Methanococcus maripaludis: one gene and its partner. The protein of the gene in region 2 binds, or shares a complex with, the protein of the main gene of each other region. Links are inferred from orthologs where the notes say so. Each region holds a gene or a part of one and is shown on either strand. Other genes may lie near its edges.

The links.
Region 1: the proteins of cgi121 (region 2) and HNP90_RS05545 are in contact, whole or in part, in a crystal structure (PDB 3ENH), measured with the Methanocaldococcus jannaschii proteins. The link is inferred for Methanococcus maripaludis from one-to-one orthologs.

What each region holds. Positions count from the first base shown.
Region 1 is NZ_JACDUL010000003.1:40,284-46,967, reverse strand. What follows is about bases 2,155-5,114. They hold HNP90_RS05545 (bifunctional N(6)-L-threonylcarbamoyladenine synthase/serine/threonine protein kinase), read left to right. Parts: upstream 2,155-2,792; coding sequence 2,793-4,436; downstream 4,437-5,114. Other genes in these bases: hisA (1-(5-phosphoribosyl)-5-[(5-phosphoribosylamino)methylideneamino]imidazole-4-carboxamide isomerase), read left to right, coding at 4,624-5,114; HNP90_RS05550 (threonine--tRNA ligase), read right to left, coding at 2,155-2,630. Also shown: HNP90_RS05555 (methyl-accepting chemotaxis protein), read left to right, coding at 1-702; more of HNP90_RS05550, read right to left, coding at 762-2,154; more of hisA, read left to right, coding at 5,115-5,340; HNP90_RS05535 (carbohydrate kinase family protein), read left to right, coding at 5,367-6,275; HNP90_RS05530 (sodium-dependent transporter), read left to right, coding at 6,415-6,684. UniProt on the Methanocaldococcus jannaschii protein: Required for the formation of a threonylcarbamoyl group on adenosine at position 37 (t(6)A37) in tRNAs that read codons beginning with adenine.
Region 2 is NZ_JACDUL010000002.1:254,438-260,892, forward strand. Bases 2,692-5,422 are described here. They hold cgi121 (KEOPS complex subunit Cgi121), read left to right. Parts: upstream 2,692-3,706; coding sequence 3,707-4,138; downstream 4,139-5,422. Other genes in these bases: HNP90_RS04210 (FmdE family protein), read right to left, coding at 2,692-2,697; cobA (uroporphyrinogen-III C-methyltransferase), read right to left, coding at 2,763-3,482; hisD (histidinol dehydrogenase), read left to right, coding at 4,151-5,422. Also shown: HNP90_RS04190 (DUF2193 domain-containing protein), read left to right, coding at 1-719; HNP90_RS04195 (DUF2180 family protein), read left to right, coding at 752-967; HNP90_RS04200 (MIP/aquaporin family protein), read left to right, coding at 964-1,683; HNP90_RS04205 (hypothetical protein), read left to right, coding at 1,813-2,070; more of HNP90_RS04210, read right to left, coding at 2,119-2,691; more of hisD, read left to right, coding at 5,423-5,425; HNP90_RS04230 (hypothetical protein), read left to right, coding at 5,458-5,877; HNP90_RS04235 (ATP-dependent DNA ligase), read left to right, coding at 5,906-6,455. UniProt on the Methanocaldococcus jannaschii protein: Component of the KEOPS complex that is probably involved in the transfer of the threonylcarbamoyl moiety of threonylcarbamoyl-AMP (TC-AMP) to the N6 group of A37, a step in the formation of a threonylcarbamoyl group on adenosine at position 37 (t(6)A37) in tRNAs that read codons beginning with adenine.

The DNA of each region.
Region 1 (6,684 bases), on a different replicon or contig from region 2:
GATTCAGCAATTGATGTGAAAGATAATTCAGAAATGGGTGTTAAAAAGGTTGAAAATGCAATCGACACTATGCAAAAAATCACAAACGTAATTGATGAACTTGGAAGATCAATCCAGGAACTCGGGGAAGAATCCAAAAAAATCAACGAAGTTACAGTTTTGATTAAAGACGTTGCAGAACAGACTGGATTACTTGCTTTGAACGCTTCAATTGAAGCAGCTCGCGCTGGAGAAGCTGGAAAAGGATTTGCTGTTGTTGCAAGTGAAATCAAGTCACTCGCAGAAGAAATTAAAAAATCCGTTGAAGATATTAACAGGACAATTAGTGGAATTAACAAAAAAGTTGGAGCAACAATTGATTTAGGTCTTGCAGGAAGAGATGAAGTCGATAGGGGAGTTGTTGCAATCGATGAAGTTAACAATGCATTCATGAAAATAAAAGAAAGTGTTGAAACATCTGCAAAAATGATTGCAAAAATCAAAGAAAATGCAAACGACGCATCTAAAAATACGCAGGAAGCACTTAAAAATGTGCAGGATATTGCATCAATCTCTGAAGAGTTTGCAGCAACTGCAGAAGAATTAACTGCATCCTCAGAAGAACAGAATAGGGTTGTTGAGGAAATAGATGCTTCAGCAGAGAAAATGATAGAAATATCAAGAAAATTAGCAAAAGATGCAGAAAGTTTCAAAACTAAATAAAATACTATTTTTTTAATTTATTTCAAAAAAAAGATTTTAAAAAAATTTAATTAAGTTAATTATCTAAAGATTGGCTGTACTGAGCACTTCATTGGGAGTGGAAGTGGTCTTTTTGGAGCATCTTTAACATCGGAAGTTATTTTTTCAATCAATTCTTCAACAGTCAATGCTTCTTTTTTAGCTTTTTTGAGTTCTGATTCTTCTCTAATGGTTACGGTTAATTTACCGGTTTCCATTTCGTTGTCACCAATTACAACAACATAGTTTACCCAGTCAGTTCCAGCGTTTCTAACTTTTTTACCCATGCTGTCTTCTCTATCATCAAAGTCAGCTCTTATTCCCGAAGCTCTTAATTTATTTGCAACTTCAAGGGCAAATTCTTCATGTTTATCTCCAACCGGGATAACTCTTGCTTGAATCGGGGTTAACCATGTTGGGAGTGCAGGAGGTTTGTTTTCTAATGTATTTAAGTAAGCGTTTTCTAAAAGACCACATAAAACTCTTTCAACACTTCCTGTTGGGGAGCAGTGAAGGATGATTGGGTGAACTTTTTTATCGCCATCATGAACAACGATTCCAAATCTTTCAGCGCTTTCAACGTCAATTTGAACAGTTGGGTTTTCAATTGGCCTTCCAAAGCTGTCAACAACTGCCATATCGACTTTTCCAACCCAGTAATGTTTTCTTCCAGGTAAGATTTCGAGAATTGCATCTTTTCCGTATTTTTGTTTGTATTCTTTTGCCATTCCAAAGAACCAGTCTTTGTTTTCTTCAAAGAAGTCTTCTGTGAATCTGAAAATTATTGCGTAAGGAGTTTTAAAGTCATCTCCTGTTTTCAAACCCATCCAAAGCTGGTCTTCAAATGCTTCCATTGCCTGTTTCATGTCAATACAGACTGTATGCATATCTGGCATTGTAAACGCCCTTAATCTTTTCAAACCAACTAATTCTCCTCTCTGTTCGTATCTGAAGCTGTATGTTGAGAGTTCGTATAATTTAAGAGGCATGTGTTTTGGTAAGAGGTACATGTCTTTTTTCATCATGAACTGGCCAAAGCAAGCTGCGAACCGAAGCATTAAATCCTTGTTTCCTTGTTTGAATCTGTACTGTCTTTCTCCAAATTTATCAGCGTGTTCTCTTATCGCATTGTTTTGAAGGTCGTACATTACCGGAGTTTCAACAGGCATTCCGCCCCTTTCTACAACAAGGTTGTACACATAGTCTGAGAGTAAATCTCTTATTAATTTTCCTTTTGGATACCATCTGAAGTGTCCTGCATCTGAACTAGGTTCATAATCGCAGATTTCTTTTTCTTTAATGTATTTAACGTGAGGAGGTTCTCCTTTTTCGGTTCCTTCTTCTTTGATATCGAGTTCGTGTTTTAAAAGAGCTAAAAGTCCTTTATCTTCCATTTTTGAGATAATTTCGTCGTTAACTTCGGTAAGTTCGAGGTTTTCTCCGTTTATTATGTAGAATTTTGAAACAATTTTTTCTTTTTTAACTTCTTCTTTTCTTTCAGTTGTTATTTTTCTTGAAAGTTCACTCAAAGGATGCCCCTTACAGCTGATTTTAAATGCTTTGTACCATCCAAATGGTGCTCTGAGTACTTCATAGTTTCCTGAGAGTTCTTTTTCAATTTCTGCTAAAATTTCTTTTGCAGTAGCAGGGGATCCTAAATCGCTTGATAGGTGTGCGTAAGGGTATACTACAACGTTTTTCACTTTTAAATTGTCAGCAGTTTTTACTATTTCTTCAACCGCGTTTTTAACAACTGCATCTGGATCAGATTCGTCATCTTTTTCAACAGCAATAAAAACGGTTAAACATTCATCCATTTTTCCGCTTAAAACATCAGCATCTTCTGCAATCTTTGTTTTTTCCTTGGCTTCGAATTCCAAATAATCGGAATGTATCAACAGTGTTTTCATTTTTTCCCTCTATATGGTGAGAATAAAATTATACGTTGTAATTTACATAAAATTTATATGTTTAATTAGGATACACAATATAAAAAATTAATTACTTGTTTATTTGTAAGCATCTTTTTTTAATAATTGGTTATTTTATGCTTTATTAATTTGGTGGCTGTTATGGATACTTCTAAAGACTTAATATGTATTGGATTTGAAGGAACTGCGGAAAAAACTGGTGTTGGAATCATTACTTCTAAAGGAGAAGTTTTATTTAACAAAACAATAATTTACACTCCGCCAGTACAGGGAATTCATCCAAGGGAAGCTGCAGATCACCACGCAGAAACTTTTGTAAAACTTTTAAAAGAAGCATTAACAGTAGTTCCTATCGAAAAGATTGATCTAGTTTCGTTTTCATTAGGTCCGGGATTGGGCCCAAGTTTAAGGGTTACTGCAACAACTGCAAGGGCACTTTCTCTTTCAATAAATAAACCGATAATCGGGGTAAACCACTGTATAAGCCACGTTGAAATTGGTAAATTAAAAACAGATGCAGTAGATCCATTAACTTTGTATGTAAGTGGGGGAAACACGCAAGTTTTAGCATACACTGGAAAAAAATACCGCGTAATTGGAGAAACACTCGACATTGCAATAGGAAACTGTTTAGATCAGTTTGCAAGGCACTGCAATATGCCACATCCTGGTGGAGTTTACGTCGAGAAATATGCAAAAGACGGAAACAAATTCATGAAACTTCCGTATACTGTTAAGGGCATGGATATTTCTCTTTCAGGATTGTTAACAGCTGCAATGAAAAAATATGATTCAAAAGAAAGAATTGAGGATGTATGTTACTCATTACAGGAAACTTCATTTTCAATGCTTACAGAAATTACCGAAAGGGCGCTTGCACATACAAATAAAGCAGAAGTAATGCTTGTTGGCGGAGTTGCTGCAAATAACCGTTTGAAAGAAATGTTGGATGTAATGTGCAGTGAACAGAATGTTGATTTTTACGTTCCAGAACGGGAATTTTGTGGAGATAACGGTGCAATGATTGCATGGCTTGGAATTTTGCAGTATTTAAATGGAAAAAGAATGGATTTGGCAGATACAAAACCAATTTCTAACTACCGAAGCGACATGGTTGAAGTTAACTGGATTCACGAAGAAAATAACAATTCTGAAAATGGTAACATCAAATCTAGAATAATTCCAGAACATTTAATTGGAAAAGGAGCCGAAGCAGACATTTCTAAAGGAAGGTACTTAGAATTTGAATCGATTACAAAAGAACGAGTTAAAAAGGGTTACCGTACATCTGAACTGGATGAATTAATAAGAATGAGAAGAACGGTAAAAGAAGCCAGATTTTTAGCAGCGATTAAGGAACTTGGAATTTATGCACCGAGTATTTTTGACATCGATAAAGAAAACAAAAAAATCGCAATGAGCTATATTCACGGAAAAATTGCAAAAGAAAAAATTGAAGAAGGAAGTATTGATTTTTGTGAAGATTTGGGAAAAATTATTGGAAAAATGCATGTCGGTGGAATCGTACACAATGATTTGACGACTTCAAACTTTATAGTTTCAGATAATACTTTTGTTATCGATTTTGGGCTTGGAAAATACAGTGATTTAGTTGAAGATAAAGCAATTGATCTGATTGTTTTAAAAAAATCTATAATGAGTATTCACTACGATAAATTCGATAGAGTATGGAATAAAATAGTTGAAGGCTATAAAACTTATAATCTGGCCGAATCTGTTTTGGAATGCATGAAAGAAGTTGAAAAACGAGCAAGATATCTTTAACTCTTTTATTTTAATATTTACTGGATTTTCCTGCCATTTTAAATTTGTAAAAATAACCTCCATTTTTAAATTTTTCTGTTTTTCTATATTGGGATATTCATATATAGCTTGAAATTTAATGTAAAATAGATTTCAGGCTAAGTTGATTTCCTATTTTTACGACGTATTTACACGAAAGGTGGATATTGTGCTAGTTATTCCTGCAGTGGATATGAAAAATAAAAAATGTGTACAGCTTATTCAGGGAAACCCTGATAAAAAACACGTTGAATTAGATAATCCTCCAGAAATTGCAAAAAAATGGGTAAGCGAGGGTGCAGAAATGCTTCACCTCGTGGATCTCGATGGTGCACTTGACGGAAAACGGGTAAACGATGAATTTATCGAAGATATAATTAAAACATCTGGAGTTCCGGTTCAAATCGGCGGTGGAATTCGATCTATCGAGGATGCAGTATATTTGATTGAAAAAGGGGCAGAAAAAGTAATAATCGGGACTGTTGCTGTAGAAAACCCTGAAATAATCAGGGAACTCTCGAAAAAAATTGGCAGTGAAAAAATAATGGTTTCACTCGATGCAAAAGATGGTAAAGTTGTAATAAAAGGCTGGAAAGAAAAAACGAAGTATACTCCGGTAGAAATTGGAAAAATACTCGAAGAAATGGGTGCAGGAAGTATTCTATTTACAAATGTTGACAGCGAAGGTTTGTTAAATGGAATAAATATTGAACCAACAAAAGAACTCGTTGATAACCTTAAAATACCTATTGTGGCATCAGGCGGAGTTACTACAATAGACGACCTTTTAAAATTTAAGAAAATCGGAGTATACGGTGTAGTTGTCGGTTCTGCAATTTACAAAAACTTGATAAATTTAAAAGATGCGATTGAAGCAGTAAAATAATGGATTAATAATAATTTGGTGGTTTAATGGATAAAATTGGTAAGATAACGGCGGTAGGACATATTGCACTCGATTATATATTTAACGTGGATAAATTTCCGGAATTAAACACTTCAATGCAGATTCCAACTGCTAAAAAATACTATGGCGGTGCTGCATGTAACGTTGCAGCAGAAATTGCAAATTTGGGCGTGAAATCAGAAATACTTTCGTGTGTTGGAACAGACTTTAAAGATTCAGGATACGGAGAATATCTGGAAAAATTGGGAGTTTCAACTGAAAATGTATTTATTTCAACTGAAGAAGAGACTCCAAAGGCATGGATATTTACGGATCCTGAAAACAACCAGATTACGTACTTTTTATGGGGTGCTGCAAAACATTACCTTGATATCGAAGTTCCAGAATTTGATTCGAAAATCGTTCACCTTGCAACAGGGGATCCAAATTACAATTTAAAATGTGCCAAAAAAGCAAATTCAATGGGTATACTTGTATCATTCGATCCAGGGCAGGATTTAACTCTTTATTCAAAAGAAAACATGGAAAACATCATAAAAAATGTTGATTTTTTATTCATGAACAACCACGAATTCCAAAGAACTCTTGATTTATTAAGCATCTCTGAAAAAGAGTTAATGGATAGAGTTAAGGTTTTAATTGTAACTTACGGAAAACAGGGAAGTATTATCTATTCAGAAGGCGAAACAATAAAAGTTCCAGCAATTTTAACTGAAGCAAAAGATCCGACTGGTGCTGGAGACAGCTACAGGGCAGGATTTTTAACTGCATACTTAAAAGGAAACGATTTAAAGAAATGCGGGCTTGTTGGTTCCTGTGTAGCTTCTTTTGTCGTGGAACGGGTGGGATGCCAGACCAATCTTCCTTCATGGGATAGAGTTATTGAAAGACTCAAAGAAAATAATCTTGAATAATCCTTTTTTAATTCTTCAATTGTTTTAATTCCATAAATCTACTTTTTTAATGGCTATTTGTTCGAATCTAAATAACAATTTATATATAAGTCGATTTTGAAAAATTAGTGTTTGTATTAAAAAAAATGGTGGTGATTGTATGGCAAGAGAACAATGGGCCTCTAAGATGGGTTTCATTTTAGCTGCAGTTGGTTCTGCAGTTGGTCTCGGAAATATTTGGCGTTTCCCGTACATGGCATATGAAAATGGTGGTGGGGCTTTTTTAATCCCTTATTTTGTTGCTTTATTGTTTGTAGGTATAATGGTAATGGTGTTGGAGCTTGCATTGGGGCATTCTACAAAAGGTTCAGCACCTTTGGCTTTAAGAAGGCTTGGAAAAAACTTTGAATGGATAGGCTGGTTTGCAGTA
Region 2 (6,455 bases):
GAAACATTGTAACGCTTCCAGCATATTGTGTCGGAGATATTGCACATCACATTGCCCAATCGACATTTAACATGTGTAAAGACGACGTTATAATGGCAATAATCGAATCCGTTTCAAATGTAATGGACAACACTTTGAGATCCAATGTAAAGAACTTTAAAAATGAATATGAGGTATTATCTCTTGCAACAGGATCAACTGCTGCTGCAACTGAATGTATACTCGAATTAGATGGATTTAATGCACCGACGGTTGTAGATCTACTCACCAAAAGATTCCACAACTATGTACAGCTCTACCCCACCAGAGGCGCTGCTGCAGAACTTCACAATCATGATTTCATGGACATGATTTATAGGGGTTGGAAGTTAATCGATAAAGCTAGAAGAGTTAAAAATGGAAGCGATGCCCCAATAACTCCAAAAGTAGGTAATTTCAAAGTAGACCTCAATCCCATTTTCAAAAATCAGGTCATAATGAATCCACAAAGGTATGCCTACCCGGCATGTGCAATAACTGTTAGATTTTCAGCATTGATGAGACTTGCAGACTATCCATGTCTTTTAACAAGTGAACCCATAACTGCAACACTAATGACAAACATTATTGCACTACATAAAGAAACTCCGGGAGCACCTGCAAGAGTCTGTAAAGATTGTGCAACAGCCTGTTTAGTAGACTTCAGACACCAATACTGTCAGTATAAAGAAGCAATCTAACTAACTATTCTTCATTTTAAAGGAGGGGGAATATGAAGTGTTATCTATGTAAATTAGAAGGAAAAGATACAGATGCAGTTGCTTCGTGTATCGTTTGTGGAATGGGAGTTTGTATGAATCACGTTGTACGTGAAGAAGTTGACCAGTGGGAAGGTGGCTATCCATTCCCGGCTACAAAATTAAAAAAAACTATTCCAAGAATGCTCTGTATGCCTTGCTATAATGCACTTCAGGAGGGAAAAAAATGAGCTTGGTCAAAAGATTACTTGCCGAATGCCTTGGAACAGGTGTTTTAGTATTCTTTGGACCCGGTGCTGCTGCAATGACTTTAATGATTACAAATAATACGGGAACTGCAGGAATCGGACTTCTTGGGGGACTTGGAGACTGGTTTGCAATTGGATTTGCATTTGCACTAGCAATTGCCGCAGTAATCTATTCACTTGGACGTGTTTCTGGAGCACATATTAATCCGGCAGTAACTGTTGGTCTATGGGCGGTTAAAAAATTCCCCACAAAAGAAGTAATTCCCTATATTATAGCCCAGTTAACTGGTGCTGCAATAGGTTCCATACTGTTCTTTGCATGTGTTGGACTTGATTCCGTAACAGTCGGGGGGCTTGGAGCTACCGCACCATTTTCAGGAATAAGTTATTTCCAAGCAATACTTGCAGAATTTATTGGAACCTTCCTGTTGATGTTTGTTATTATGGGTGTTGCTGTCGACAAACGCGCCCCAGCGGGATTTGCAGGGCTGGTTATTGGTTTAACAGTCGGTGCAATAATCACAACAACAGGAAATATCGCAGGATCATCATTAAATCCTGCAAGGACTTTTGGACCTTACTTAATAGACAGTATTTACGGCTTAAATCTCTGGTACTATTTTCCGATATACATTATTGGCCCACTTCTCGGTGCAATAGTTGCTGCATTCACTTACGAATACTTAAATCGTGAATAAGGATAAATACCTCTTTATTTTTTTGAAAAATTCTAAAATTTAAAAAAATTATTATGTATTTTAGATAATTTAAAAAGTATTAATATTTTGAATAACAATATATTATTACCATATACCGGGGGCCTAATTATGGGAGCTATTTCAGAATATTTTGAGATTAAAAATGAAATTGGGGAATTAAAAGAGGAAGTTAGTAAAAAAATCAATGATTCGAATGAATTTGCAAACTCCAGATCTGAATCCATGCGGCATATTAATAAAAAAATAATTTCAAAAAAGAAAAGATTAAAAAACGCTGAAAATCGAATTATTATATATTATATATTCCCTTTGTTTATGATTACCATAATTTTAGCCTATTTTTACTTGAGGCTGAATTTTCTATAATATTTATTTAATCTAAAAATCTTTTAAAATCAAAAAATAAAAAAGAATTTAGTGAACTAATTTTTGGAAACATTCTTTACAAACGATTTTACCATCAATTGTTCTTCCTTTAATTTCCATAAATGTCTCTCCACAGTTATCACAGGTAAGTGAAGGGTAAAGTCTTGCTTTTGTTGGTTCTTCAATTTTTACCCATTTCACATCAAACAATTCTTCTTCAGGGGCTTCCAAGAGGTGTTTTATAGCTTCTTTTCTTCTTTCAAACATTTCTTTCTTTTCTTCTTCTGTTAACGTTCCTTCATTGAACTTTTTATTAAATGTTCCAACCTTATCTGCGAGATTGTATTTTAAGTACATTCTAAGCGCTTTGTTGTTGTCCCTTGAATAAAAAGTGTAAACATGCTTTCCGTTATCTTTAAATTTCAAATTTCCTTTTCCAAATGTACATCCAAGCATCTGCTGTATTCCATCAACACTACAGGAGTTATTTTCAACTATTGCAACGAGCTGTTCGTCTTCAGATCTTTCATAGTGGTCAAGCACGTATTTTGAAACTCTGTATCCTATTGCAACCCCAGGACATTCGTGGCCGTGGAATTCAATTGTTTTTTGGTAGTCTTCGTTCAAGTTTTCACCAGTTATTCTAATACTTGCAGTATGGCCGTATTACTTTTTATAAGTTTTTATTAATTTTAAAGTACATTTACAACATTTCCAACCAGAATAATTCCCGGAGGGCATGCATTTTCCAATTTTGCCTTTTCAACGATATTTGAGAGGGTTCCTTTAACCATTCTTTGATTTTCCCTTGTTCCATCCATCAAAATTGCAACTGGGGTATTTTCATTTCTTTTTGGGTTTTTCAATAATTCTTTTACGTGTTTTTCAAGAGTCGTAATTCCCATCAAGATTACAATTGTATCTGCATTTAATTCGCTTAATTTGACTTGCATTTCGTTTTCAGCCTTGTCTACCGCTTCGTGTCCAGTTACAACAGTAAAAGACGTTGCAACTTTTCTGTGGGTTACCGGAATTCCAAAAATTTCTGGAACTGATATCGAAGAAGTAATTCCAGGTACCATTTCATATTCTATTCCTTCTTCTTTTAAAGCGAGTACTTCTTCCCCGCCTCTCCCAAATACAAAAGAATCTCCACCTTTAAGTCGTACAACATTTTTATTTTCTTTTGCCTTATTGACTAAAATTTCGTTTATTTCTTCCTGCTTGTAGGAGTGCTTTCCCTTTCTTTTTCCAACATAAATAAGTTCAGACTCTTCTTTAGCATGTTTTAAAAGTTTTTCCCCAATTAAATCATCATAAACAATTACATCTGCATTTTTTATCGCTTCAACGCCTTTTAACGTAATCAATCCTTCGTCACCAGGACCTGCACCAACTAAAATAACTTTCATGATTTTTCCCTTTTCTTTAAATTTTATATAATACTGAGATTTAAGTTCAATTTTATATATAAAATTTGATATTTAATGCTAAAAACTTCCAAACATTAATTTATCGAATAAATTTTAAAATAAATACTTATAAAAGAAATATAAAGGTATATTAAAATATAATATTATGACTATTCTTAAAATTCATGTTTTAAATGATTTTAAAGTAAAATAAGAGCGAAAATATGATAATAAAAGGCATTAGAGATGCAGAAGTCCCTGATGAAATTTTTAAAATGGGCCTTGAATTTCAAATATTAAATGCAGACCTAATTGCTACAAAAACACATGTTTTGCATAGCATATATCAGGCAAAAACAAAAAATAATATATCGAAAAATATCTGGATGGAAATCCTGCTTCGTGCATCCGGACAAAAACAAATATCTAATGCAATAAAAGTCCTTGGTGCAAGAAAGGGAAATATCTGTGTTATATGCACTGATGAAAAAACGTTCAAACAGATTAAAAACATCGTTAATGGGTTCGTTGACGATAGTGTTCTTGAATTAAATGAAGAAAAAGAAAAAAAGATAAGGGAAGTTTTCGAAATTAACCTTCACGGAAAACTAATTGAAAGAGTTTGTGAAAAAATTGCTCTTATCGAGGTTCAATAGTTGGTGTGGTTTATGATAGTCAAAAAAATATCCGAATTAAACGAAAAAGACTTAGATGTCATAATTAACAGGAACAAAACAAATATTTCAGGAATTTTACCAACGGTAAGTGAAATTTTAGAAAACGTTCAAAAAAATGGGGATAATGCCTTAAAAGAATACACTAAAAAATTTGATGGTGTTGAAATTGATAATTTTAAGGTAACTTCCGAAGAAATCGATAAAGCGTACGAAAAAATTGATTCGAAAGTAGTTGAATCCCTTGAAAAAGCTTATATGAATATCAAAGAATTCCACGAAATTCAGTTTAAAAATTTAACAGAATGGGAAGTTGAAAAAAACGGAATTAAAGCAGGACAAATCATCAGATGTGTTGAGAAGGCTGGATGCTATGTTCCTGGTGGAAGGGCATTTTATCCGTCTACCGTTTTAATGACGGTAACTCCTGCAAAAGTTGCAGGTGTCAAAAAAGTTGTTGTAACGTCTCCACCAAACGGAACCGAAGGAAATCCCGCAACACTTGTTGCATCAGACATTGCTAAGGCTGATGAAATATATAAAATTGGTGGAGCCCAGGCTATTGGCGCTCTTGCATATGGTACCAAATCTATTCCAAAAGTCGATATTATTGTTGGACCGGGAAACATCTTTGTAACTGCTGCTAAAAAATTAGTTTACGGAGAAGTTTCAATTGATTTTCCAGCAGGCCCTTCAGAAGTACTTATTATGTGTGATGAATCATCAAATGAAGAATATGTTGCGATGGACTTTTTAGCGCAAGCTGAACACGATCCCAATGCATCATGTGTAATAACCGTTACTTCAAAAGAAAAAGCTGAAAAAATTAAAGAAAGAATTTTAATGGAAATAAAAACTGCTAAAAGAACGGAAATCATTGAAAAATCAATTTTAAATTCTGCAATTGTTATTGGTTCGCTTGATGAATGTATTGAACTTTCAAATGCTTATGCTCCAGAACACTTGGAAATAATGACAAAAAATCCAAGAGAAGTACTAAAATCAATTGAAAATGCTGGAAGTATTTTTTTAGGAAACTATGCGCCAGTTCCAGTTGGAGATTATGCAAGCGGTACAAACCACGTTCTTCCAACGTCCGCATGTGCAAAAATGTATTCTGGACTCAGCGTTGAAACATTTATTAAAAAACCAACAGTTCAGGAATTGACAAAAGAAGGTTTAATGGAAATTGGAAATATCGTAACCACTCTTGCAGAAGCAGAGGGGCTATTTAACCACTCTGAAGCGGTTAAAAGAAGGTTAAATTAAAAAATATTAAAAATCGATACTGTCGTGAAAAAATGATGCAGCAGTTAAAAATACTTATATCAGTTTTTGTCGTTATGATGATTTTAATGGTTGGAATGAAGACTCTGAATGATTCAGAATTATTGGATACCACGGATTCATTTACCGAAACTTATTTTGACTATGCAGATTCGACTTTGGAACTTTCAGAAAAGGTTGTAAATACTACAGAAAATATTTCTGGAAATAGTTCAAAAGAAGAAGCTATTGAAACTGTATCTCAGGCCGTTGAAGACTTTGACGATTCGTTAGATTATATAATGAATATGGAAAAATACCTAAATGACCCAGATTATTCTAAAGAAAGTGAAGAAGAAGTTCCCGAAACTCCTGAAAAAACAGAACTTAAGACTCCAGAAACAGAACCTTCTGAACCTGAAGATGGAATTGTTATTGAAGTTGACTTAAAATAATATCTTTTTTATTTTTTAAGGTGTAATAATGCTTTTTATTGATTTTTGTAAAATTCTTGATAAAATTGAAAAAACTACGAAAAGGCTTGAAAAAACAGACTATTTTGTTGAATTAATCGATTTTATCAAAACTAATGGAAAACCTGAAAATTTAAAACAAGTGTCACAAATTACGATTGGAAGAGTTTTTGCAGAATTTGAAAATAAAGAAATCGGTATCGGACCAAATTTATTGCTTGAAGCAGTGAAAACTACAGGAATTTCTGAAAAAGATTTGAAATCAAAAATAAAAGAAACTGGGGACATTGGAATTGCTGTTGAAAATTTAAGTTCGAATATAAAACAGGTGTCATTATTCAGCCAGGCACTTACTCTTGAAGAAGTCTACTCCACATTAAAAAAACTCTCTGAAATTGAGGGAAATTCTTCCCAAAAGAAGAAAACAAGAATAATTTCAAATTTACTTATTTTAGCAACTCCCGTTGAATCAAGGTATATTTCAAGGCTCATTTTGGAAGATATGAGGATTGGAATGAATATTCCAACAATTTTGGCCTCATTTTCAAATTATTTTAATA